DNA from 3 places in the Pseudescherichia sp. genome. Region 1 is predicted to be linked to each of the others. Evidence: predicted binding sites of a transcription regulator. Region 1 holds the regulator's gene; each other region holds the start of a gene.
What was found. Region 1 encodes CRP, which controls carbon source genes, mostly activating them, when cyclic AMP is high. Its sites were predicted from a motif close to ATGTGANNNNNNTCACAT; they were not measured.

Region 1 (8,042 bases):
GCCAGCGCTTGCCCGCCAGCTGGTTGCCTCCCGGCCCGCTGGCGAAGCCGCGGGTCAGGACGCGATCGAGCCACTCTTTGAGCAGCGCTGGACAGCTGTAGGTGTAGAGAGGAAACTGAAAGACGATCACGTCGTGCTCGCGCAGCAGCGCCTGCTCCCGGGGAATATCGATAAAAAAGTCTGGGTAGTGCGCATAGAGATCGTGCACGGTCACGTTGTGCAGCTGCATCGCCGGCTTAAGCAGGACCCGGTTGGCTATTGAGTCCTGGGATTCCGGATGGGCATACAGCAGCAGCACTCTGGCTGTCTGGGACATCACTCCCCTCCCGGTTCTATTTTTGTATATCGTTGTCGTTTCGGGCTACCATTGCGCCCCAGTGCGGCATTATAGGCGCACCCCACATTATCATAATGACAAATTAACATAGTCTGAACATACGGCGCTCTATGATTGTTTTCTCCTCACTACAAATTCGTCGCGGCGTGCGTGTCCTGCTGGATAACGCCACCGCCACCATCAACCCCGGCCAGAAAGTCGGGCTGGTGGGTAAAAACGGCTGCGGGAAATCGACCCTGCTGGCGCTGCTGAAAAACGAGCTTACCGCCGACGGCGGCAGCTTTACCTACCCTGCCAACTGGCAGCTGGCGTGGGTGAATCAGGAGACCCCGGCCCTCAGCGAGCCCGCCATCGACTATGTTATTGATGGCGATCGTGAGTATCGCCAGCTGGAGGCCCAGCTTAACGACGCCAACGAGCGTAACGACGGCCACGCCATAGCCACCGTTCACGGCAAGCTCGACGCCATTGACGCCTGGACCATTCGCTCCCGCGCCGCCAGCCTGCTGCACGGGCTGGGTTTCTCTACCGAGCAGCTGGAGCGCCCGGTAAGCGACTTCTCCGGCGGCTGGCGTATGCGTCTCAACCTTGCCCAGGCGCTGGTCTGCCGCTCGGATCTGCTCCTGCTCGATGAGCCGACCAACCACCTCGATCTCGACGCGGTGATCTGGCTCGAGCGCTGGCTGAAGAGCTACCAGGGGACGCTGATCCTCATCTCCCACGACCGTGACTTCCTCGATCCGGTTGTAGATAAAATCATCCATATCGAACAGCAGAATATGTTCGAGTATACCGGCAACTACAGCTCGTTTGAGCGCCAGCGCGCAACCCGTCTGGCGCAGCAGCAGGCCACCTATGAGAGCCAGCAGCAGCGCGTGGCGCATCTGCAAAGCTTTATCGACCGCTTTAAAGCCAAAGCCAGCAAGGCCAAACAGGCCCAGAGCCGGGTGAAGATGCTGGAGCGCATGGAGCTGATCGCCCCGGCGCACGTGGATAACCCCTTCCACTTTAGCTTCCGCGCGCCGGAGAGCCTGCCCAATCCGCTGCTGAAGATGGAGAAAGTGAGTGCGGGCTACGGCGATCGCACCATTCTTAACTCGATCAAGCTTAACCTCGTCCCTGGCTCGCGCATTGGCCTGCTGGGTCGCAACGGCGCGGGTAAATCGACGCTGATCAAGCTGCTGGCGGGCGAGCTTGCCCCCACCGGCGGTGATATTGGTCTTGCGAAGGGCATCAAGCTTGGCTATTTCGCCCAGCACCAGCTGGAGTTCTTGCGGGCGGATGAGTCGCCGCTGCAGCACCTGGCCCGCCTTGCCCCTCAGGAAGCGGAGCAGAAGCTACGGGACTACCTTGGCGGCTTTGGCTTCCAGGGCGATAAGGTTACCGAGAACACCGAACGCTTCTCCGGCGGTGAGAAAGCGCGGCTGGTACTGGCCCTGATCGTCTGGCAGCGTCCTAACCTGCTGCTGCTCGATGAGCCAACCAACCACCTCGATCTCGATATGCGCCAGGCCCTGACTGAAGCGCTGATTGAGTTCGAAGGCGCGCTGGTGGTGGTGTCGCACGATCGCCACCTGATCCGCTCTACCACCGACGATCTCTACCTGGTCCACGACGGCAAAGTCGAGCCGTTCGACGGCGATCTGGAGGATTACCAGCAGTGGCTGAGCGACGTGCAGAAGCAGGAGAATCAGCCTGCCGAGGCGGCGAAGGAGAATGGTAACAGCGCCCAGGCGCGTAAAGACCAGAAGCGCCGGGAAGCCGAGCTGCGCACCCAGACCCAGCCGCTGCGCAAAGAGATCGCCCGTCTGGAGAAAGAGATGGAGAAGCTCAACGCCCAGCTGGCGAAGGCCGAAGAGAAGCTTGGCGACAGCGGCCTGTACGATCAGAGCCGCAAGGCTGAGCTCACCGAGTGCCTGCAGGCCCAGGCGAGCGCGAAGTCAGGGCTTGAGGAGTGTGAGATGGCGTGGCTTGAGGCGCAGGAGCAGCTTGAAGGCATGCTGCAAAGTGAGTAACGCGAGGGGGCGAGAGGGTATTGCCCCATTTTCATAAACATAATTTATCTGCACAGGTATAGTATTCAGCAGATCACTGAAAAATAACTCGCACGACATGGCCCAAATAACTCCCTTACTGCTTCCCGCTGCGGCGGAAGATAATGTTGAATTCCGTCCGATGCCGGGGGCAAGCAACCCGCATTTACAGACGATGCTGCCGCGTATTTTGCGCCGTCGTCTGCAGTTTACCGCGCAGTGGCAGCGTCTTGAGCTGCCCGACGGCGACTTTGTCGATCTGGCATGGAGCGAGGATCCGCAGCAGGCGAAAGATAAGCCCCGGTTGGTGGTATTTCACGGCCTGGAGGGTAGCCTGCACAGCCCCTACGCCCACGGATTAATTCACGCGGCAAAGCAGCGCGGCTGGCTCGGGGTGGTGATGCACTTTCGCGGCTGCAGCGGCGAGCCTAACCGCCTGAACCGCATCTACCACTCCGGTGAAACCGAAGACGGCACGTGGTTCTTGCATTGGCTACGCAACACCTTTGGCGCCGCGCCTACCGCTGCGGTGGGTTACTCTCTCGGCGGCAATATGCTCGGCTGTCTGCTGGCTAAAGCTGACGATAGCCTGCCGCTCAACGCGGCGGTGATCGTCTCGGCTCCGCTGGTGCTGGAGGCCTGCAGCCTCCATATGGATAAGGGTTTCTCACGTTTCTATCAGCGTTACCTGCTCAACCTGCTAAAAGCCAACGCCAGACGCAAGCTCAAGGTCTATCCCGGTACCCTGCCGATCGATCTTGCCCAGCTCAAGCGCGTGCGCCGCATCCGTGAGTTTGATGACCTGATTACCGCAAAGGCGCACGGATTCGATGACGCCATCGACTACTACCGCCGAAGCAGCGCCATGCCGGTCCTGCCGCAGATCCGCAAGCCAACGCTGATTATCCATGCCAAAGACGATCCCTTTATGGATCACCACGTCATTCCGGCGGCGGGCCATTTACCCGCTAATATTGAATATCAGTTGACCGAACATGGCGGCCACGTTGGCTTCGTTGGCGGCACGCTGCGCCGCCCTGAGATGTGGCTTGAAAAGCGCATCCCCGACTGGCTGGCACCCTATCTGGAGGCATAGATGATTATTCCCTGGCAAGAGGTTGCACCCGAGACGCTCTACAGCCTGATTGAGAGCTTTGTCTTGCGCGAAGGCACCGATTATGGTGAACATGAGCGTTCGCTTGAGCAAAAGGTTGCCGACGTAAAGCGTCAGCTGGAAACGGGTGAGGCCGTGCTGGTGTGGTCAGAGCTGCACGAGACAGTCAATATTATGCCCCGGAAACAGTTTCGCGAATAACGCTGCGTCAGGCGATCCGCCCTCTTCTGCTGTTAATCAGGGAGTCGTTCGCTATGTCAGCCAAACATCCGGTGATTGCTGTCACAGGTTCCAGCGGTGCAGGTACCACCACCACCAGCCTCGCCTTTCGTAAAATATTTTCCCAGCTGGGTCTACGCGCCGCCGAGGTGGAGGGCGATAGCTTCCACCGCTATACCCGTCCGGAGATGGATATGGCGATCCGCAAGGCGCGCGATGCCGGGCGGCATATCAGCTACTTTGGTCCGGACGCCAACGACTTTGGTCTGCTGGAGCAGACCTTTATCGAATATGGTCACAACGGCACCGGACAGGCACGCAAGTATCTGCACACCTACGACGAAGCCGTCCCCTGGAACCAGGTGCCGGGCACCTTTACGCCGTGGCAGCCGCTGCCGGAACCCACCGACATTCTTTTTTACGAAGGATTGCACGGCGGCGTGGTGACGCCCCAGCACGACGTGGCGCGCCATGTGGATCTGCTGGTAGGGGTGGTGCCAATTATTAACCTCGAATGGATCCAGAAGATGATCCGCGACACCAGCGAGCGCGGCCACTCCCGGGAGACGGTGATGGACTCGGTGGTGCGCTCGATGGATGACTACATCAACTTCATTACGCCGCAGTTCTCCCGCACCCACATCAACTTCCAGCGCGTCCCCACGGTTGACACCTCAAATCCCTTTGCAGCCAAAAATATTCCCTCGCTGGACGAGAGCTTTGTGGTGATCCACTTTCGCGATCTGGAGGGTATCGACTATCCCTGGCTGCTGGCGATGCTGCAGGGATCGTTTATCTCCCACATCAACACCCTGGTGGTGCCGGGGGGCAAAATGGGACTGGCGATGGAGCTGATTATGCTGCCGCTGGTGCAGCGGCTGATGGAAGGCAAGAAGATTGAATAGGGTAATGCGCGACATGCAGGCCCGGTAAGCGCAGCGCCACCGGGCATAAAATCATCCCTCAACCACCTCGTAGGAGTGGGTGATATTGACCGCTTTCTCCAGCATCAGCGCCACGGAGCAGTACTTCTCCGCTGAGAGATCCACCGCGCGGGATACCGCCGCCTCCTTCAGCTCTTTGCCGGTAACGATAAAGTGCAGGTTGATGTGGGTGAAGAGACGCGGCGCCTCTTCCCGACGCTCGGAGGTCAGCTTCACTTCGCAATCGGTCACGCTATGACGCCCTTTCTGCAGGATCGACACCACGTCAATGGCGCTGCATCCGCCTGCCGCCATCAGTACCATCTCCATCGGGCTGGGGGCTTTGTCCCCGGAGTTGCCGTCCATTAAGACCTGATGCCCAGAGGCGGACTCGCCGAGAAACGTTAACCCTTCAACCCATTTTACGCGTGCTTGCATTTTCATCACTCCAGAGTGGCAATTTTCCCGACAGATTACGCGCGCAGAGCAAAACGCGCAACGGAAGGCGACCTGCATCAAGCTGAAGCGAGACACCAGGAGACACACGGCAAAAGCTATGCTAAAACAGTCGGGATGCTCCAGTAATGTATTGACATTATGCAGGTATGCAGAGGACTTCAACCATTACAGGCCGCATGCCTATATTGACGGCCCCCTTCCCAGGATTCGGGAAGCATATGATTGCAACCCCAGCCGCCGGACCCGTCCCGCGACTGGCGCCAGCTTATAACAGAGGATAACCGCGCATGGTGCTTGGCAAACCACAAACAGACCCGACTCTCGAATGGTTCTTGTCTCATTGCCACATTCATAAGTACCCGTCGAAGAGCACGCTGATTCACCAGGGTGAAAAAGCGGAAACGTTGTATTACATCGTCAAAGGCTCGGTGGCAGTGCTCATCAAGGATGAAGAAGGGAAAGAGATGATCCTCTCTTACCTGAACCAGGGAGACTTTATCGGTGAACTGGGCCTGTTTGAAGAGGGCCAGGAGCGCAGCGCATGGGTACGGGCGAAAACCGCCTGTGAAGTGGCCGAAATTTCCTATAAAAAATTCCGTCAGCTTATCCAGGTCAACCCGGATATTCTGATGCGCCTCTCGTCGCAGATGGCACGTCGCCTGCAGGTCACCTCTGAGAAAGTGGGCAACCTTGCCTTCCTCGACGTTACCGGCCGCATCGCGCAGACGCTGCTGAACCTGGCTAAACAGCCAGACGCCATGACCCATCCGGACGGGATGCAGATCAAAATCACCCGCCAGGAGATTGGCCAGATCGTGGGCTGCTCCCGCGAAACCGTGGGCCGTATTCTGAAGATGCTGGAAGATCAGAACCTGATCTCTGCACATGGTAAAACCATCGTCGTCTACGGAACGCGTTAAGCTTTAAGAACGGCGTGTCGCCTCTGCGCACGCCGTTTTTGCTCTCCCCCATGTGGCGCCGGTTAATCTACCACCCTGAAGTTAACTACGCACTGCGGCAAACGCTGGTGCTGTGCCTTCCCGTGGCCATCGGCCTGGCGTTAGGCCACCTGCAGCAGGGGCTACTGTTCTCGCTGGTGCCCGCCTGCTGTAACATTGCCGGTCTTGATACCCCACACAAACGCTTCTTTAAGCGCCTGATTATCGGCGGTTCGCTGTTTGCCGGCTGTAGCCTGGCGGTGCAGCTGCTGCTGGGGGCCAACGTTGCGCTCCCGCTGATCCTTGCCGGACTGGCAATGCTGCTGGGCGTCACGGCGGAAATCAGTCCTCTACACGCTCGCCTGCTGCCTGCCTCGCTCATCGCCGCTATCTTTACCCTGAGCCTGGCGGGCAATATGCCGGTCTGGGAGCCGCTGCTCATCTACGCCCTGGGCACGCTCTGGTATGGCGCATTTAACTGGTTCTGGTTCTGGCTGTGGCGCGAGCAGCCGCTGCGTGAGTCGTTAAGCCTGCTCTATCGCCAGCTTGCCGACTACTGCGAGGCGAAGTACAGCCTGCTAACGCAGCACGCCGACCCGGAGAAGGCCTTGCCACCGCTGCTGACGCGCCAGCAAAAGGCGGTGGATCTCATCAGCCAGTGCTATCAGCAGCTGCATATGCTCGCCGCCAACCAGCATAACGACTACAAGCGTCTGCTGCGGGCGTTTCAGGTGGCGCTGGATCTGCAGGAGCACATCTCGGTTAGCCTGCACCAGCCGGAAGAGGTGCAGAAGCTGGTGGAGCGCAGCCACGCCGAAGCGGTGATCCGCTGGAATGCGCAGGTGGTCGCCGCCCGGCTCCGGGTGCTGGCGGACGACATTCTCTACCATCGCTACCCGACCCGCTTCACTATGGAGAAGCAGATTGGCGCGCTGGAGAAGATCGCCCGCCAGCATCCGCAAAACCCGGTCGGGCAGTTCTGCGCCTGGCACTTTAGCCGTATTGCCCGCGTGCTGCGCACCCAGCGTCCGCTCTATACGCGCGATCTGATGGCCGACCAGCAGCGCCGCCAGCCGCTATGGGAGGCGCTCAAGAGCTACCTGTCGCTGAAATCTCCGGCGCTGCGCAACGCCGCCCGCATCAGCGTCATGCTGAGCGTCGCCAGCCTGATGGGCAGCGCGCTGCACCTGCCGAAGCCCTACTGGATCCTGATGACGGTGCTGCTGGTCACGCAGAACGGTTACGGTGCCACGCGGGTGCGTATTTTACACCGGGCGGCAGGGACGTTAGCGGGGTTGACCATCGCCGGGTTCGCCCTGCACTTTCATGTCCCGGAGGGGTACACGCTGCTGGGCATGCTGTTTATTACGCTGGTAAGCTACCTGATAATTCGTAAGAGCTACGGCTGGGCGACGGTGGGTTTCACCATTACGGCGGTTTATTCGATTCAAATTCTGACCCTGAGCGGCGAGAACTTTATCGTCGCCCGCCTGATCGATACCCTGATTGGCTGCCTGATCGCCTTCGGCGGGATGGTCTGGCTCTGGCCGCAGTGGCAGAGCGGGCTGCTGCGGAAAAATGCCCATGATGCGATTGAGAAGGATCAGGATGCGATTCGCCTGATCCTCAGTGACGATCCGCAGCCCACGCCGCTGGCTTACCAGCGGATACGGGTCAATCAGGCGCACAACGCGCTCTTTAACTCCCTCAACCAGGCGATGCAGGAGCCGGGGTTCAATACCCATTATCTGGAAGATATGAAGCTCTGGGTGACCCACAGCCAGTTTATCGTCGAACACATTAACGCCCTGACAACCCTGGCTCGGGAACACGCGATGCTAACGCCGGATCTGGCCCAGCGCTATCTGGAGTCCTGTGAGATTGCGCTTCAGCGCTGCCAGCAGCGGCTGGACTATGACGGGGCCGGGGCATCCGGAGACGCGAATATTCTTGAAGCGCCGGAGACGCTCACCCACGGCCCGATGAGCCCGATGGAGATGCATCTCCAGCGCATTATCG
Region 2 (8,042 bases), on a different contig from region 1:
CGAAAAAGATCGCTCAGGTGCAGGGCGTCCTGCTGCAAAAACGCCATCAGATTAAGATCCGGGTAGAAAGCCGCCTTTGCTGCCTCCACGCTGCTGAGTGAGGACTCAATGTACCAGTGCGCCGCCTGGAGATCCGGACGGCGGGCCAGCAGATCGTAACCGAGCTGCGCAGGCATCTTGCCCTCCACCTTCGGCAGCCCGATGGGCTGCAGATGCAGCGTGGCTGCGCTGCTGTTCGTTAATGCCATCAGGCGGGCTTCAATGACCCGCATTTTACCCCTGGCCTCGCTCTGCTGCTGACGGGTTTTCCCTTCGTCGATGCTGTTCTCCGCGTCCGCCACCGAGGAGGTAATGCCCGCCTGATGGAGCTGACCATCGGCGGCAACTATCGTCTGCTGGTCACGCTCGATCTCATCCAGCACCTGACTGATGGCCGCCTCGGTCTGCCACTGCCAGTAAAGGCGCGCCACGCTGATGGCCAGCAGCTGACGCGTCTGCTGACGTTCCGCTTCATGGGCGCGTACGTTGCCAATGCGGGCGGCCACCTCGTCACGGTTTTTCCCCCACAGGTCCAGATCCCAGCCAGCGGTAAGCCCGAAGGTGCCGTTGGTATACCAGGGACCCGTGGTTCCGGCGGCAGGATCGGTTATGGCAAAGGGTCCCATCAGCCCCTCGGCAGACATGCGCTGCCGCTCTACGTCGGCAGAGAAATCGACCTCGGGGCCATCGTTGGCGGCGACGCGCTGGGCCTGCGCTTCGGCAAGGTGAATACGCTGCTCTGCAACCTGCATATCCGGGGCGTGAGCCAGAGCGCGCTCAATCAGGGCGTTAAGCTGCGGATCGTGGTACGCCTGCCACCACTGGCTCTGCGGCCAGCCCGCAGCCAGTGCCGGAGGTAAGCTATGGGTAGCCGCCGCGGCCGGGGCCTGTTCTTTCAGGAGGACGACGCTGTCATGCATCGGCGCGCACCCGCTAAGAAGGGATACCAGCGGGAAGCACGCCGCAGCGGCGAGGATAAAGGGACGATTCATAGACACGCTCTGTCAAACCAGGGCGTTGCAGAGTACACACACTTTTACCCTGTTTTTTAGGTAAGCGTGGCAAAACACAGCCAGTCATAAAAAGACACAGCTGGAAAAATATTCACCTTATCAATGATATAAAAGAAAGCATTGTCACCGAATATGTTTAGCGGCCGCTTCGATGGCGATGGCAATCTCCGCCGACCGCTTCAGCGTACGGATCTGGCTAAACAGGCCGTCGGCTTCGGCATACTCCTTACGTAAGTAGCCCAGCCACTGCTTTATACGCGCCACGTGATACATCCCCGTATCACCCTGCTTCTCAAGCTGGCTGTAGTGCTGGAGCAGGCCGACTACCTCCGGCCAGGGCATGCGCGGCGCGTTGTATTTGATCACCCGGCTGAGGTTAGGCACGTTCAGCGCGCCCCGGCCAATCATCACCGCATCGCAGCCGGTCGCCGCCAGGCAATCCTGCGCGCTCTGCCAGTCCCAGATCTCGCCGTTAGCAATCACCGGAATAGTCAACCGCCTACGGATCTCACCGATCGCCTGCCAGTTAATACGATCCGCCTTATAGCCATCCTCTTTCGTGCGGCCATGCACCACCAGCTCCGTGGCCCCCGCCTGCTGCACCGCGTCGGCAATCTCAAACTGTCGCGCGCCGCTGTCCCAGCCGAGGCGTATCTTAACGGTGACGGGCAGCGAGGCGGGCACGGCTTCGCGCATCGCCTTCGCGCCGCGGTAGATGAGCTCAGGGTCTTTGAGCAGCGTGGCCCCGCCCCCGCTGCCGTTTACCAGCTTTGACGGGCAGCCGCAGTTGAGATCGACCCCGAACGAGCCCAGCTCCACGGCGCGGGCGGCGTTCTCCGCCAGCCACTGCGGGTACTGACCCAGCAGCTGGATCCGCACCGGGGTACCGTTCAGCGTGCGGCTCTGGCGATGCAGCTCCGGGCAGATCTTATAGAATGATTTTACCGGCAGTAGCTGATCGACCACGCGTAAAAATTCAGTGATGCAGAGATCGTAATCATTTACCCCGGTCAGCAGCTCGCGCACCAGCGAATCGAGCACGCCTTCCATCGGTGCCAGTAATACACGCATAACGTTACCCGTCTGAAAAGAGGCGCGTATGGTAGCGTCTCTGGCTCATGGGTGAAAGGGGCTTTATCGCGCGGTTTACGCCTAATCTTGTAGGAATGTCTGACGTTCCATTCAGGAATATTTGGTATGCTCACAATTCATGATGTGATCGATAGCACAGTTATCGAATCAATTGTATGATGAATGCGTTTCATCAGAGGCTTTCACCATGTCTAAATCGTTGACCGTTGTCTGGCAGTATGTTCGCGCTTTTGTGCTGATCTATGCCTGCCTGTATGCCGGGATCGCTATCTCTTCCCTGCTGCCCATCACTATCCCTGGCAGCATTATCGGTATGTTGATCATGTTCGTTCTGCTGGCACTGCAAATTCTGCCGGCGAAATGGGTTAACCCCGGTTGCTACGTGCTGATCCGCTACATGGCGCTGCTGTTTGTCCCCATTGGCGTCGGCGTGATGCAGTACTACGACGTGCTGCGGGCGCAGTTTGGACCGGTGGTGGTCTCCTGCGCGATCAGCACGCTTATCGTCTTCCTGGTGGTGAGCTGGAGCTCGCATCTGGTGCACGGCGAGCGCAAGGTGACGAGTAAGAAAGGAGCAAAATCGTGATGGAAAATATCTGGTGGTCGCTGCCGCTAACGCTGGCGGTCTTCTTTGCGGCCCGCAAGCTGGCGGCGCGTTTTAAGATGCCGCTGCTCAATCCGCTGCTGGTAGCGATGGTAGTGTTGATCCCCTTCCTGCTACTGACCGGCATTCCCTACGCGCGTTATTTTGCCGGGAGTAAAATCCTTAACGATCTGCTTCAGCCCGCCGTGGTAGCGCTGGCCTACCCGCTCTATGAGCAGCTGCATCAGATCCGCGCCCGCTGGAAATCGATCATCTCCATCTGCTTTATCGGCAGCGTGGTCGCGATGGTCACCGGCACCACTATTGCGCTGCTGATGGGCGCCTCGCCGGAGATCGCTGCCTCGGTACTGCCAAAATCAGTCACTACCCCGATTGCGATGGCGGTAGGCGGCAGCATCGGCGGCATTCCGGCCATCAGCGCGGTCTGCGTAATCTTTGTCGGCATCCTTGGGGCAGTATTTGGTCATACCCTGCTCAATCTGATGCGTATTCGTACCAAAGCGGCACGCGGGCTGGCGATGGGCACCGCTTCTCACGCCCTGGGCACGGCACGCTGCGCGGAGCTGGATTATCAGGAGGGCGCATTCAGTTCACTGGCGCTGGTGATCTGCGGGATTATCACCTCCCTGATGGCACCCCTGCTCTTCCCACTGATCCTGACGCTAGTGGGCTAAAATTTGCGATGCGTCGCGCATTTTTAATTTGAATTTCATAAGTTGCATACACAGTGTGATGTGAATCACATATTAAGCGCCTTCTGCTCTTTACACTAGGCTCCCATTACACTGCTATGAGGCAACGCCATGCATTCACGTTTTCACTCGGCTTTCGCTAACCTTGCGGCGGATCTGCAATCCGCTCTGGCACCTATTCTTGCGGACGATCATTTTCCCGCCATGCTGAGCGCGGAGCAGGTGAAGGTGCTGACAAGCGCCACGGGGCTGGATGAAGACGCGCTGGCCTTTGCGCTCTTACCGCTGGCCGCCGCCTGCGCCCGGGCCGATCTCTCGCATTTTAACGTGGGCGCCATCGCCCGTGGCGTGAGCGGCACATGGTACTTCGGCGGCAATATGGAGTTTCTTGGCTCCACCATGCAGCAGACCGTCCACGCCGAGCAGAGCGCCATTAGCCACGCCTGGCTGCGGGGCGAAACGTCCCTGGTCGCTATCACCGTTAACTACACCCCCTGCGGCCACTGCCGGCAGTTTATGAACGAGCTGAACAGCGGCCTCGATCTGCGTATCGCCCTCCCGGGCCGCGCGCCGCATACCCTGGCGGACTACCTGCCCGACGCCTTTGGTCCCAAAGACCTCGAGATTAATACCCTACTGATGGATGACGAGAACCACGGTTTCCCGTTAGAGGGCGAAGCGCTGGTCAAGGCGGCCATCACCGCCGCCAACCAGAGCCATGCGCCCTATAGCAACGCCCCCTCCGGCGTCGCCATCGAGCTGAGCAACGGGCAAATTTTCGCCGGGCGCTATGCAGAAAATGCGGCTTTCAACCCGTCCCTGCCGCCGTTACAGGGCGCGCTAAATCTACTGAGCCTGAATGGCTACGATTATCCGGATATGCGCCGGGCCGTGCTGGCCGAACGCCCGGATGCCGCCCTGACCCAGTGGGATGCCACTTCCGCCACCCTGCGAGCGCTGGGCTGTCGCTACGTTGAGCGTGTGGCGCTCTCAGCCTGACCGACGGCGGGCCATGCGCCTGCCGTCGATCCGTTAATGCTTAACGGGTAACACAATGAAAATGTTGTGATGAAAATCGCCGCAGTTGAATCGCAGATTCTTGCGCTTCCTCTGCGGGTAAAGTAGCCTGAATGAAATTTCATCCCTGTACCGAGCTATCTGCATGTTAAAGCGTTTGTTATACAGCCTGTTAGTCATCATCGGCTTGCTGCTGTTAACCGCGCTTGGCCTTGACCGCTGGATAAGCTGGAAAACCTCACCGTGGATCTATGATGACCTGCAGGATCTGCCCTATCGCCAGGTAGGTGTGGTGCTGGGGACCGCCAAGTACTACCGTACCGGGGTGATCAATCAGTACTATCGCTACCGCATTCAGGGGGCGCTCAACGCCTATAACAGCGGCAAGGTGAACTACCTGCTGTTGAGCGGGGATAATGCCCTGCAGAGCTATAACGAGCCGGTGACCATGCGCAAAGATCTGATTGCTGCCGGGGTGGATCCCCAGGATATCGTGCTCGACTACGCGGGTTTTCGTACCCTCGACTCCATCGTGCGCACGCGTAAGGTTTTCGACGCCAACGACTTTATAATCATTACCCAGCGCTTCCACTGCGAGCGTGCCCTGTTTATCGCCCTGCACCGGGGCATTCAGGCCCAGTGCTACGCCGTGCCTTCGCCGAAAGATATGCTCACCGTGCGGGTGCGGGAATTTGGCGCACGTCTTGGCGCGCTGGCGGATCTCTATATCTTTAAACGCGAACCGCGCTTCCTTGGCCCGCTGCTGCCCATCTCTTCGCTACAGGATGTGCCGGACGATGCCCAGGGCTACCCCGCCGTCACGCCGGAGCAGCTGATGGATATCCAACCGAAAGCGAAAAAGTAAGCCTCAGAAGGCGATGTTGTCTGCCCAGGCGGTGGCGCGTTTCATGATCTCTATTACCGCTTCAGGCGCCAGACCGAGGCATTTTGCCACGGCGTTAACCTCATCCCACCGCTGCTGTTCATAGAGACGGGCCAGATCCAGGAACGGATAGAGCACGCCAGCATTCTCGGTCAGAGCCTGCGTAACCCGCTCGGAGAGGGCGATCTGCTTAACCAGATCCTCCAGCGCGATGCCAAGAATAGCGTCCAGCAGTGAAAACAGACCGCAGAAGAAGGCGTCATGAGAGAGCGCCTCTCGTCCCGCCGCTTTGGCAAGCAGCTCGCAGAACATCCCTCTTACCAGGCTCATATGGTACAGCTCGGTCGTTTTCACGTTGGCGATGCTGGTCAGGCAGGAGATCGAGACAAAGCGACGCAGCTCGTTAAAGCCAAGATAGAGCAGCGTATCCTTGAGGGTGCTGTTTTTTACCATCTCAATGCCGCGCGTGTTATAGACCACATTGCGGGCGTAGCGCATCAGGGTATAGGAGAGGCTGATGTCGCTCTTGAGATAGTTTTCGATTTTCGTCAGATCCGGATTTTGAGCGTTGACCTCGGCAATAAGCTGGATCTGCAACACCTTATTTTGCGATAGCCGTTTGTTTTGCAGCACCTCTGGCTTGCTATAGAAGTATCCCTGAAAAAGGTCGAAGCCAAACGCCCGGTATTGATCGAACTCTTCCTGAGTTTCAACCTTTTCCGCCAGCAGCGTAACCTTGCCCAGCCGGTCGCGGTTTTGCGTAATATAGTCAGCTATCTCAGCAAAGCTCTGGGCCTGGATATCGAACTTAATAATGCTGATGTAGGGAAAAAAGCGCTCCCACTCGCTTTTCAGGGCGAAGTCATCAAGGGCGATTTGAAACCCACCCGCATAGAGGCGACGCACGGCGGCCAGCAGTTCGTTATTCGGCGTAGCCGTCTCAAGGATCTCAATGACAACCTTGTCATGAGGAAGCGCATCGGCAAAGCCCTGCACGATCATCTCGCCGGGAAAGTTGATATAGCAGGCGTGCTTGCCCACCAGCGACGGCAGCGGCGTAGAGAAGAAGAGATCGGAGATAATTTGTTTTGTCGCATACTCAGACGAGACGTCTGGAAACCGGTTGGTTAACCCGTCACGAAACAGCAGCTCCCAGCCAACGGTCGCCATGTTTTTATCAAAAATGGGTTGTCTCGCAACAAATGAGTACATACTCCTCTCCTTGGCATATGTCAGCGGCAAAATTTAACTATAGCTAAAACCATCCTGAGATCGAGCGTTCCGGCTGCTCTAGCTCACACTTTAGTGCGCAACGCTTTTAGAAAAGAGGTTGATCACCAGTACGCCAGCACAAATCAGCGCCATTCCGCCGATGGCAGGCAGGTCCAGCTTCTGGCCGCTAAAGATCCATCCCGCGGCGCTAATCAGTACGATACCCACCCCGGACCAGATGGCATAGGCAATGCCGGTAGGAATGTACTGTATCGTCTGGGACAGAAACCAGAACGCTAGCGCATAGCAGCCCAGCGTTGCCGCCGTCGGCCACAGTTTCGTGAACCCCTCCGAGTAGCGCATCAGCGTTGTACCTATTACTTCTGCCACTATTGCGATCCCCAGATGAACATAAGCGTGCATGAACTCTCCCCTTTTGATTGATTTTGTAAAATATGCCACTTGCCGTTACATATCGCCACTTCTTAACCTCCCCCGCAGGGCATCTATACTGTTACTGACACAGGAGGTTATTAATTGTGAGAATTCTACGCTATCTATTCACCAGTCCGGAAAAGCTGCTTCAGGTAACCGATCACCGCAACGTTCAGGAATCTATCGATGACGGCGAGCGGATCATTATTGATGAGGACGGCAGGGCGCGGGTTAACGTACGCAGCCAGGCCGTAAAAGAGGATTTTATCCGCCATGTTGATGCACTAAAGAGGGCATAAGATGGCGACAGCAATATTTATGGTATTGATGGTTTCCGGCTACTGGTATACCAGCCGCGATCTCTCTACCCGCTTTAAACTACGCCGCTCCTTTGGCTGGGACGTCTACTTTTTGGTAGCCCTTTACGGCTGCATCTTTATGCTCCAGGGCATTATCGCCACCGCCCTGCTGTGGCTGTTGCTGCTGCTGTCATCTATGGGCATGGATGCGCTGCCGCAGTGGTTTGGTACAGAAGACCACCGTCTGCAGGTGGCCTTCATGAACTGGAGCTTTCTTGGCATTCAGGCTCCGGTGGTGATCATGCTCGCCTTTGCCATACTGTTCTGCCTCTACCGCTCTAACTGGGCAGGCAGCGCCCGTCTCGACAGCAACGGTCGTCGCCAGCTATATAAGTTTCTGACGCGGGGCAACGGCGTCGAGGGGTTGCTCTACCAGTGTATGGAAACAGGCCAGCTGGCGTGGATCACTCTTAAGTCGCAGCGGGTCTACATTGGCATGATCCACGGCGCTACGCTTGACGATACCGAAGTGAGAAATATTGAGCTGATCCCCATGCTGAGCGGTCATCGGGACCGTCACTCCCACCAGCTCAATATTGAGAACAACTACAGTGCCTGGTATGCCAAGCACAATATCAACCTCGATACCGAGCCGCAGTCGGCGCTGGATTTCCGCAAGGTGATCCTGCTCGATGAGGTAGAGAGCCTGTCGCTGTTCGATCCGGCGCAGGTCATGGCGATGGGTATTAAAGAAGA
Region 3 (8,042 bases), on a different contig from region 1:
ATCGCATCAACGAAATCGGCAAAGTCGATTTTTGCCACGTTGCTGAGCATCAGCAGGCCAACGTACATCAGCGCCGGAGCGGTCGCGTAGGCCGGGACCAGGTAGGAGAGCGGAGACAGGAACAGGATCAGCAGGAACAGCACGCCAACGGTGATCGCCGTCAGGCCAGTTTTACCCCCCGCCGCCGTACCGGCCGCCGATTCGATATAGACCGCTGCCGGGGCTGCGCCCACCAGGCCAGAGAAGACGCTGCTCAGGGAGTCAGTGGTCAGCGCTTTGCCGCCGTCGATAATCTGGCCATCTTTATCCAGCAGGTTTGCCTGCCCGGCTACCGCGCGGATAGTCCCGGTGGCATCAAACACCGCCGTCATCACCAGCGCCAGCACGCTTGGCAGCACCAGCGGGTTCAGCGCGCCAACGATATCCAGGCTGCCGATCAGGGAGTTACCTTTATCGTCGCTCAGCGACGGCATGGCAAAAATCCCAGAGAAGTGTACGGCCGGATCGAAAATCAGGCCCACAATCGACACCCCAATGATGGTCAGCAGGATGCCGCCCGGTACCTTCAGCTTCTCGAGGCCGATAATTACCGCCAGGCCAATCAGAGACATCATCACCGGGAAGCTGTCGAAGTTGCCCAGCGCCACCGGCAGCCCTTCAATCGGGTTTTTCACCACCAGACCGACGCCGTTGGCGGCGATCAGCAGCAGGAACAGGCCAATACCGATCCCGGTGCCGTGCGCCACGCCCTGCGGCAGGTTGCGCAGGATCCAGCTACGAATGCCGGTGGCGGAGATCACGGTAAACAGCACGCCCATCAGGAACACGGCACCCAGGGCAACCGGGACGCTGATCTGCTGACCCAGCACCAGGCTGAACGCGGTAAAGGCGGTCAGTGAAATGGCGCAGCCAATCGCCAGCGGCAGGTTCGCCCACAGCCCCATGACGATAGAGCCGACGCCGGCAACCAGACAGGTAGCAACAAACACCGCGGCGGGTGGGAAGCCCGCTTTTCCTAACATGCCTGGAACAACGATGACGGAGTAGACCATCGCGAGGAAGGTGGTTAACCCGGCGACCACTTCCTGACGGACGGTACTGCCACGAGCAGAAATTTTAAACAAAGCGTCAAGCGAACCGCCGGTACGCGCTGAAGGCGTAGACATAGAAAACATCCCCTGAAGAGTTTTATTTTTCGTTGTTTAGCGTGGTGGACAATCCACTGCCCGTTAAACGTCATCATTCCGAAACAGGTTGTGGCTAAGCAGAGCCACAAAAAGCAAACGTTTAACTCCGCGCAAACAGAACGGCTGTAAAAAAGGCAAACGATTATCTAGTCTTCACAGGGGGTATTTCAACTTAACTTTACGGGTTTTTACTAAATTTCGCTTATGACGGCGAAAAACCAGGCAGAGGATGCGCAAACGTTATCGTCTATGCGCAACCTTGCAACATTTTTCGCCAGACTCCTGCCCGAGGGCTAGCAGCCATCATTTTTTAGAATAATTACGCGCCGGGCAGTTCGAAAGGGCCGCCCTGGGCAATGGCGCGCTGCCAGGACGGGCGATCTTCAACCCGCATCTTCCACGCCTGCAGGTTGGGTAGATGATCGACACCGCCGCGTGCCAGCAGGGCAAATACCGGGAAGCTCATCTGAATATCCGCCATGCTGGGGTGCTCGCCGGTGAACCACGGCTGGCTGCCGAGCTGTGACTCAATGTAGCGGGCATGGGTTTCGAGCTGCTTATTAAGCCAGGCCTTCTGTACTCCCTCACCCAGCGCCTTGCCAAGCGTGCGCAGGCCAAAAGGTACCGGCGGTTTACCAAGGCTGCCAAACACCAGCTTCATGAGCAGAAGCGGCATCAACGATCCTTCGGCATAGTGCAGCCAGAAACGGTACTGGAGCTTTTGCTGCGTATCCGTCGGCTTAAGCTGGCCACGGGTGTCATAGGTCTCCTGAAGGTGTTCAAGGATTGCGCCCGATTCAGCTATGATCGTGCCGTTATCATCCAGCACCGGCGATTTTCCCAGCGGATGCACTCTCTTCAGCGCCTCCGGCGCCATCATGGTTTTTTCGCGCTGGTAGCGCACAATCTGGTAGGGCAGACCCAGCTCTTCAAGCGCCCAAAGCACACGCTGCGAACGCGACTGGTTAAGATGATGTACAGTGATCACGGATGTCTCCTGTTATGGATGTGAGATAAGGCCTTGTCAGGCTTGCCCTCTCCTCTCCTAACTATAGAAAATTGCAGATGATCCGCGAAAAATTTCGGCAAAACTGGCGGCGATCCCGCTGGTAATCCGGGCCGGGTGGCATAGACTAAAAGTGTCGACACAAACCGGAACCTCAACAACGCGTTCGAGCGAGGGGTGTCGATGTCGGGGGAAACCCTCCTGTAAAATGAGCGGGATAGAGTGAAAGACAAAGACCGGAAATAACTAAAGCGCCCTTGTGGCGCTTTAGTTTTATTTGTCGTTAACCTCATCCTCTAGCAGGCGGGCACCTGTCCCCTGCTCTCCCAGCCTGTCGCCCGGGTTACGCAGTGGGCAGTCGCTACGCGACAGGCAGCCGCAGCCGATACAGCCGTTAAGATCGTCCCGTAGCGCCTCCAGGGTATGGATACGTCTGTCCAGCTCTTCTCGCCACTGAGAGGAGAGCTGCTCCCACGTTTTCGCATTCAGCGTATGGCCCGCCGGCAGCACGCTCAAGGCTTCGCCGATGGTCGCCAGCGGGATACCGATGCGCTGGGCAATCTTAATGATGGCAACGTAGCGCAGCACGTCACGGGTATAACGCCGCTGGTTACCCTCGTTACGTACGCTCTTAATCAGGCCTTTACTCTCATAAAAGTGCAGGGCCGAAACGGCGACCCCGCTACGCCTTGCCACTTCGCCTGGCGTCAGCATCGCTTTAATACGCGGCAATTTCTTTTCCATAAAGCTCTTTACCTCAAGTTAACTTGAGGAATTATACTCCGCTTCAGACCAAACGACGACTTCAGCACTGAAAAAGAGGCAGCAGTATGTCCCATCAGCAAATTATTCAAACGCTTATTGAATGGATTGATGAACATATCGACCAACCCCTGAACATTGATGTAGTGGCGCAGAAATCTGGCTATTCCAAGTGGTATTTACAGCGGATGTTTCGTGCGGTGACTCACCAGACGCTCGGAGACTATATCCGCCAGCGGCGCCTGCTGATGGCGGCAGAAGCGCTACGTACTACGCAGCGGCCGATCTTTGATATTGCGATGGAGCTAGGGTATGTGTCGCAGCAGACCTTTTCCCGCGTGTTTCGCCGGGAGTTTGACCGGACGCCGAGCGATTACCGGCATCAGATGTAGCATGAGCGGATCAGCGCAGAGGTTGCCGGAGCCACTCCATGAAATCCTGCGGTGACAGCGCTTTCGCGAAGTACCAGCCCTGGCAATACTGCACGCCACGTTTTAGCAGCCAGGTCACCTGCTCTGAGGTTTCCACGCCTTCGGCAATAATCTTGAGACGTAAGCTTTGTGCCATCTCAATGATGTGTTCAGCAATCAGGTGACTGGTGCTGTTGGTAGTCAGCGTGTCGATAAAGGATTTGTCGATTTTAAGAATATCGACGTTCAGCGAATATAAATTGTGCAGGTTAGAATAACCGGTGCCAAAATCATCAATCGCTACTTCATATCCGGCCTGGCGGAAGGCCTGGATAACCGGCGTTGTTTTCGGTACATCAATAAATCCGCGCTCGGTAACCTCAATCTTAATCTGCTGTGCCTTGACGGCATGCTGCTGGGCTTTATCGGAAATTAACGCTATCAGGCGAGAGGAGTGGAAGTCCGAAGCGGATAAGTTAATTGAAATATAGAGTTGTGGGTTTTCTGATAAGAAACGGCCTAAATCGGCGAAGACCTCCTCAACGGCATAATCGGTCACCCGTTCAATCAGCCCCTCTTTTTCCGCCAGCGGTATAAATTCCGCCGGGCTCATCACCGGCCCTTCAAAACCTGGCCAGCGTAACAGCGCCTCAGCCCCTACGCACTGTCCGGTTTTAATATCAATAATAGGTTGATAGTTGAGCCGCAGCTGGCGTTTTAACAAGGCGCGATGCAAAAGACGCCGCGGTGAATTAAATTCCTGCTGGGTTCGGGACCACATGAGCAGAATAATAATGCTGCAAATCATCCCCAGCGGCAGAGTGAGCGTTGCCTGGTGATAGAGAAACTGAAAATAGCGATCGCTGGAGGTTGAGACAATAATTGCTATAGGACGCTTTTCCGAGTGGGCAATGGTATAGAAGCGACCATCCTGCTGAAAGGTAAAGTCGTTGTTCTGCACCAGACCTGCCAGTACCCGGACATCCGCCGTCGGGCTTACCGAGAAGAACCCCTTGGTGATCGTGTCATATATGCCGTAGGCCAGCGAGCGATCGTCTGACATGACTTCGCTGTAGGCCAGCGGGTTAACGACCATTGCATAATGGCCGCGCTGCATATAGACCATCTTATAGCCAGCGTAAAACGGCGTGTCACGGTAATAATAGTTGGAGATATCCGGAGCATGGCTATATTCCGCTGCGTGAATAATATAGGGTTCGGCGGGTGCCATTGAGGTGGAGCATAAAAAGCGATTGCCGTTGGCGTATATTATATCAGCAACGTAGAGCTGCCCGCGGATAATATTGAGCATATTATAGCGATGCGCCGGCGAACAGATCCTGCCGTTAAATTTCTCTGCTTCACTACGGGCCATATCAACATGCTGGATAACCCGCTCGGTCTTATCCAGCGCCAGCTGGGCAAATGAACGCAGCTGTATGCCGGTCTCTTTAACGGCGCGGATGTGAGCAAACCATAGCGCCAGCATCACAGGCAGCAAAACTACCATGATGATCCCGACAATCCTTAGCGCCTTGCGGCGTGCGCTATGATTCATTTCTGCCCTATATCCCTGCTTTATGTGTGCCTGCATTGACAGCAGGAAGCTTTGATAAACAGGTGATTACGTTGCATGAATCATTCGACATTAGCAACCGACTTTTATCATTAAAAACCTAATATTTGGTTATGACGATAATATTTGTCCGTAAGCCAAACTAAAAGTGTTCGCCCTGTTTATATTAAGGAAAATAATTATCCAGCTACGGTTGAGGGTTTTCCGTTAACGCAACAGAGGATCGCTGATTAAGCCAAACTGCCAGAGTGATAAAAAAAGGATATCCCCTGCGTTTATTTTTTCGTCTGTGGGAGTGAGTATTGAACGAATAATGTTCGCTCCGTATACCGTTTCCCCATTAGATAAAAAGCGGGCCATTAAACGCAGCGCATAGCGAGAAGTTGGTCGCATAGCTATGCATTCTCGCCTCTATTCCCCTGCTCTTTTTAAGGTCAAAAAGCGTTCAAAAATGCCGTTTCGGAACTGGCGAATAAAAGAGCAAATGTGATATAGTTCACATATCTTATGAAACAAAAAGAACGTTTCATTATATCCCGTCAGTCCCTGCGAGCCTCACCCCAACGAAAGCGGCCCGCAGACGTGTGAGGTTACAAGCTATGGCCACTTTTACGACTAGCGTTGTTCTGCTTCGCTGGCAACTCGTGAGCGCGATCCTGATGTTTTTAGCCAGCTCGCTGAACATCAGGTTCCGTAAATCCGACTATATTGGACTGGCGATCGTCAGCAGCGGTCTCGGCCTCGTGGCGGCCTGCTGGTTCGCCACGGGACTGCTCGGCATTACTCTGGTTGACGTTGCCTCTGTCTGGCATAACATCAAAAGCGTAATGGTTGAAGTTGCCAGCCATACGCCGCCGGAGTGGCCTATGGTGATGACCTGATTTACCTCATCCCTCAGCAAGCTGGTCACTGACCGTGACCAGCGGGATTTTTACCCTATTTACGCCATCAGTCTGGCCTGCCCTGATACGCGAATCGCGCTCCCTGGTTCATCCTTGATCTCTGCGCGAATAAGAGAGCGCATTCCCATATCCTCACCCTGGATAATTTCGATCGCTCCACCGTGCGGCCAGTTAATATCCCGCAAATAGCCAGCAAACGCCGCAGAGGAGGCCCCGGTCGCGGGATCCTCATAGACGCCGCCATAGGCGAAGGGATTACGCGTATGAAATAGCTGCTCTCCCTCCGTATACACCAGCAGAATGGTTACCCAGCCATAGGTCTGCATCAGCGCTCTTCCCTGGGCAAGCTCATAGTGCATAGCGGCAAGCGCAGTACGCTCTTTTAACGGCAGCACCAGATGATCCGCGCCGCCGTGAATAAGCGCAGGGGGAATGCGGGGATCTAAATCTGCAGCGGTATAGCCAAAAAGCCGCAGCGCTTTTTCAACTATCTCTTCCGAGGCTGGCTGGCTTTTCGTCGCCGGGGATTGCAGCGCCGCCTGCCAGGCTCCTGAGCTATCCTGCCAGCCTGACACCACAATATCTGCCTGATTCAGCTGCAGTTTATACTCCCCCTCGCCAAAGCGCTTCGCTAACGCAACGCCTGTGGCGATAGTTGCATGGCCGCAAAAAGGTACCTCTGCTGCGGGCGAGAAGTAACGTACCCGCCAGTGATAAATATCACTATCAGGAATGGGAGCGGCAAATGCCGTCTCAGAAAAACCGACCTCTGCAGCGATACGCTGCATTTCTTCTGCGGCAGGTAGTGTGTCGCCTATCCAGACACCCGCAGGATTACCGCCTGCCCCACTATCAGAGAATGCTGCGATGCGTGTTAATTCAGGAACCAGCTCTGCCATACCCTCTCCCATCTGTTGCGTTTGCGTTTATTGTTGTCTGTTCTTATCGCTATTTATATCGCCTTAACCTATCAATAAAAACAAAAAACCCCGACGCGTCGGGGTTTTTTATATCGCTTACGCTGGGTCAGCGCGCACTCAGAACGGGATGTCGTCGTCGAAGTCCATCGGCGGCTCGTTAGACGGTGCCGGAGCGGACTGCTGCGGACGCTGCTGTGCGCCGCCGCTGAACTGGTTCTGGTTACCACCCTGCGGCTGCTGAGGCTGACCCCAACCACCCTGCTGGCCGCCGCCCTGCTGACCGCCTGCCGGTGCGCCGCCGCCCTGACGGCCGCCGAGCATCTGCATGGTGCCGCCCACGTTCACCACCACCTCAGTGGTGTATTTTTCCGCGCCGGACTGATCGGTCCATTTGCGGGTACGCAGGGAGCCTTCGATGTAGACCTGAGAACCTTTACGCAGATACTCACCGGCCACCTCGGCCAGTTTGCCAAACAGCACAACCCGGTGCCATTCGGTCTGCTCTTTCATCTCGCCGGTCGCTTTATCACGCCAGGATTCGGAAGTAGCCAGCGTAATGTTGGCTACTGCGCCCCCATTCGGCATGTAGCGTACTTCCGGGTCCTGGCCCAGATTACCGACGAGAATCACCTTGTTTACGCCTCTGCTGGCCATGATTGTCTCTCCTGAATACGTTTCTTAGTCTCAATAGTGTAAGCGCGCGATTGTAACTTACCAAGCGACGCTTTGATACATTGCGGGGAGGATTCCAGTAATCCGCCCGCCGTGCGTTATTTTCGCACAAATGCGCCCGGGATGCATTCCTATACTGTATATCCATTCAGGTTTTTTTGTGTCATAATTAACCGTTTCAGTTCAGTTCGCCGGATGTCCTTCAAACATACCGAGCGCCGAGTCTCTTACCGGGAAAGGTGAATGGATAAGATAGAAGTACGGGGCGCGCGCACCCACAATCTCAAGAATATCAACCTCGTTATCCCACGCGACAAGCTGATTGTCGTCACCGGACTTTCAGGTTCAGGTAAATCATCCCTGGCTTTCGACACCCTCTATGCCGAAGGTCAGCGTCGCTACGTTGAATCGCTCTCCGCCTATGCGCGCCAGTTCCTGTCGTTGATGGAAAAGCCGGATGTCGATCACATCGAAGGGCTGTCACCGGCGATCTCTATTGAGCAGAAGTCGACCTCGCACAACCCACGCTCCACGGTTGGTACCATTACCGAGATCCACGACTACCTGCGCCTGCTGTTTGCCCGCGTAGGCGAGCCGCGCTGCCCGG

Region 2: the regulator CRP is predicted to act here: its motif matches at 3,476-3,493, upstream of cdd (cytidine deaminase).
Region 3: the regulator CRP is predicted to act here: its motif matches at 5,426-5,443, upstream of RTX96_RS15915 (YjcB family protein).

The regions. Positions count from the first base shown of each region.
Region 1 covers NZ_DAMBWA010000003.1:406,381-414,422, reverse strand. The annotation lists gene kefG (glutathione-regulated potassium-efflux system ancillary protein KefG) at 1-316, opposite strand, end outside; gene RTX96_RS06720 (ABC transporter ATP-binding protein) at 448-2,352, shown strand; gene RTX96_RS06715 (hydrolase) at 2,450-3,466, shown strand; gene RTX96_RS06710 (YheU family protein) at 3,467-3,685, shown strand; gene RTX96_RS06705 (phosphoribulokinase) at 3,739-4,608, shown strand; gene RTX96_RS06700 (OsmC family protein) at 4,660-5,064, opposite strand; gene crp (cAMP-activated global transcriptional regulator CRP) at 5,373-6,005, shown strand; gene RTX96_RS06690 (YccS/YhfK family putative transporter) at 6,056-8,042, shown strand, end outside.
Region 2 covers NZ_DAMBWA010000001.1:343,015-351,056, forward strand. The annotation lists gene mdtQ (multidrug resistance outer membrane protein MdtQ) at 1-1,031, opposite strand, end outside; gene dusC (tRNA dihydrouridine(16) synthase DusC) at 1,176-2,123, opposite strand; gene RTX96_RS01630 (CidA/LrgA family protein) at 2,332-2,730, shown strand; gene RTX96_RS01635 (CidB/LrgB family autolysis modulator) at 2,727-3,422, shown strand; gene cdd (cytidine deaminase) at 3,552-4,439, shown strand; gene sanA (outer membrane permeability protein SanA) at 4,603-5,322, shown strand; gene RTX96_RS01650 (EAL domain-containing protein) at 5,326-6,552, opposite strand; gene RTX96_RS01655 (EmrE family multidrug efflux SMR transporter) at 6,643-6,975, opposite strand; gene RTX96_RS01660 (hypothetical protein) at 7,089-7,286, shown strand; gene RTX96_RS01665 (hypothetical protein) at 7,288-8,042, shown strand, end outside.
Region 3 covers NZ_DAMBWA010000012.1:71,234-79,275, reverse strand. The annotation lists gene RTX96_RS15940 (NCS2 family permease) at 1-1,166, opposite strand, end outside; gene RTX96_RS15935 (glutathione S-transferase) at 1,507-2,175, opposite strand; gene soxR (redox-sensitive transcriptional activator SoxR) at 2,467-2,937, opposite strand; gene soxS (superoxide response transcriptional regulator SoxS) at 3,024-3,347, shown strand; gene RTX96_RS15920 (EAL domain-containing protein) at 3,358-4,923, opposite strand; gene RTX96_RS15915 (YjcB family protein) at 5,541-5,822, shown strand; gene RTX96_RS15910 (PhzF family phenazine biosynthesis protein) at 5,882-6,742, opposite strand; gene ssb1 (single-stranded DNA-binding protein SSB1) at 6,881-7,417, opposite strand; gene uvrA (excinuclease ABC subunit UvrA) at 7,679-8,042, shown strand, end outside.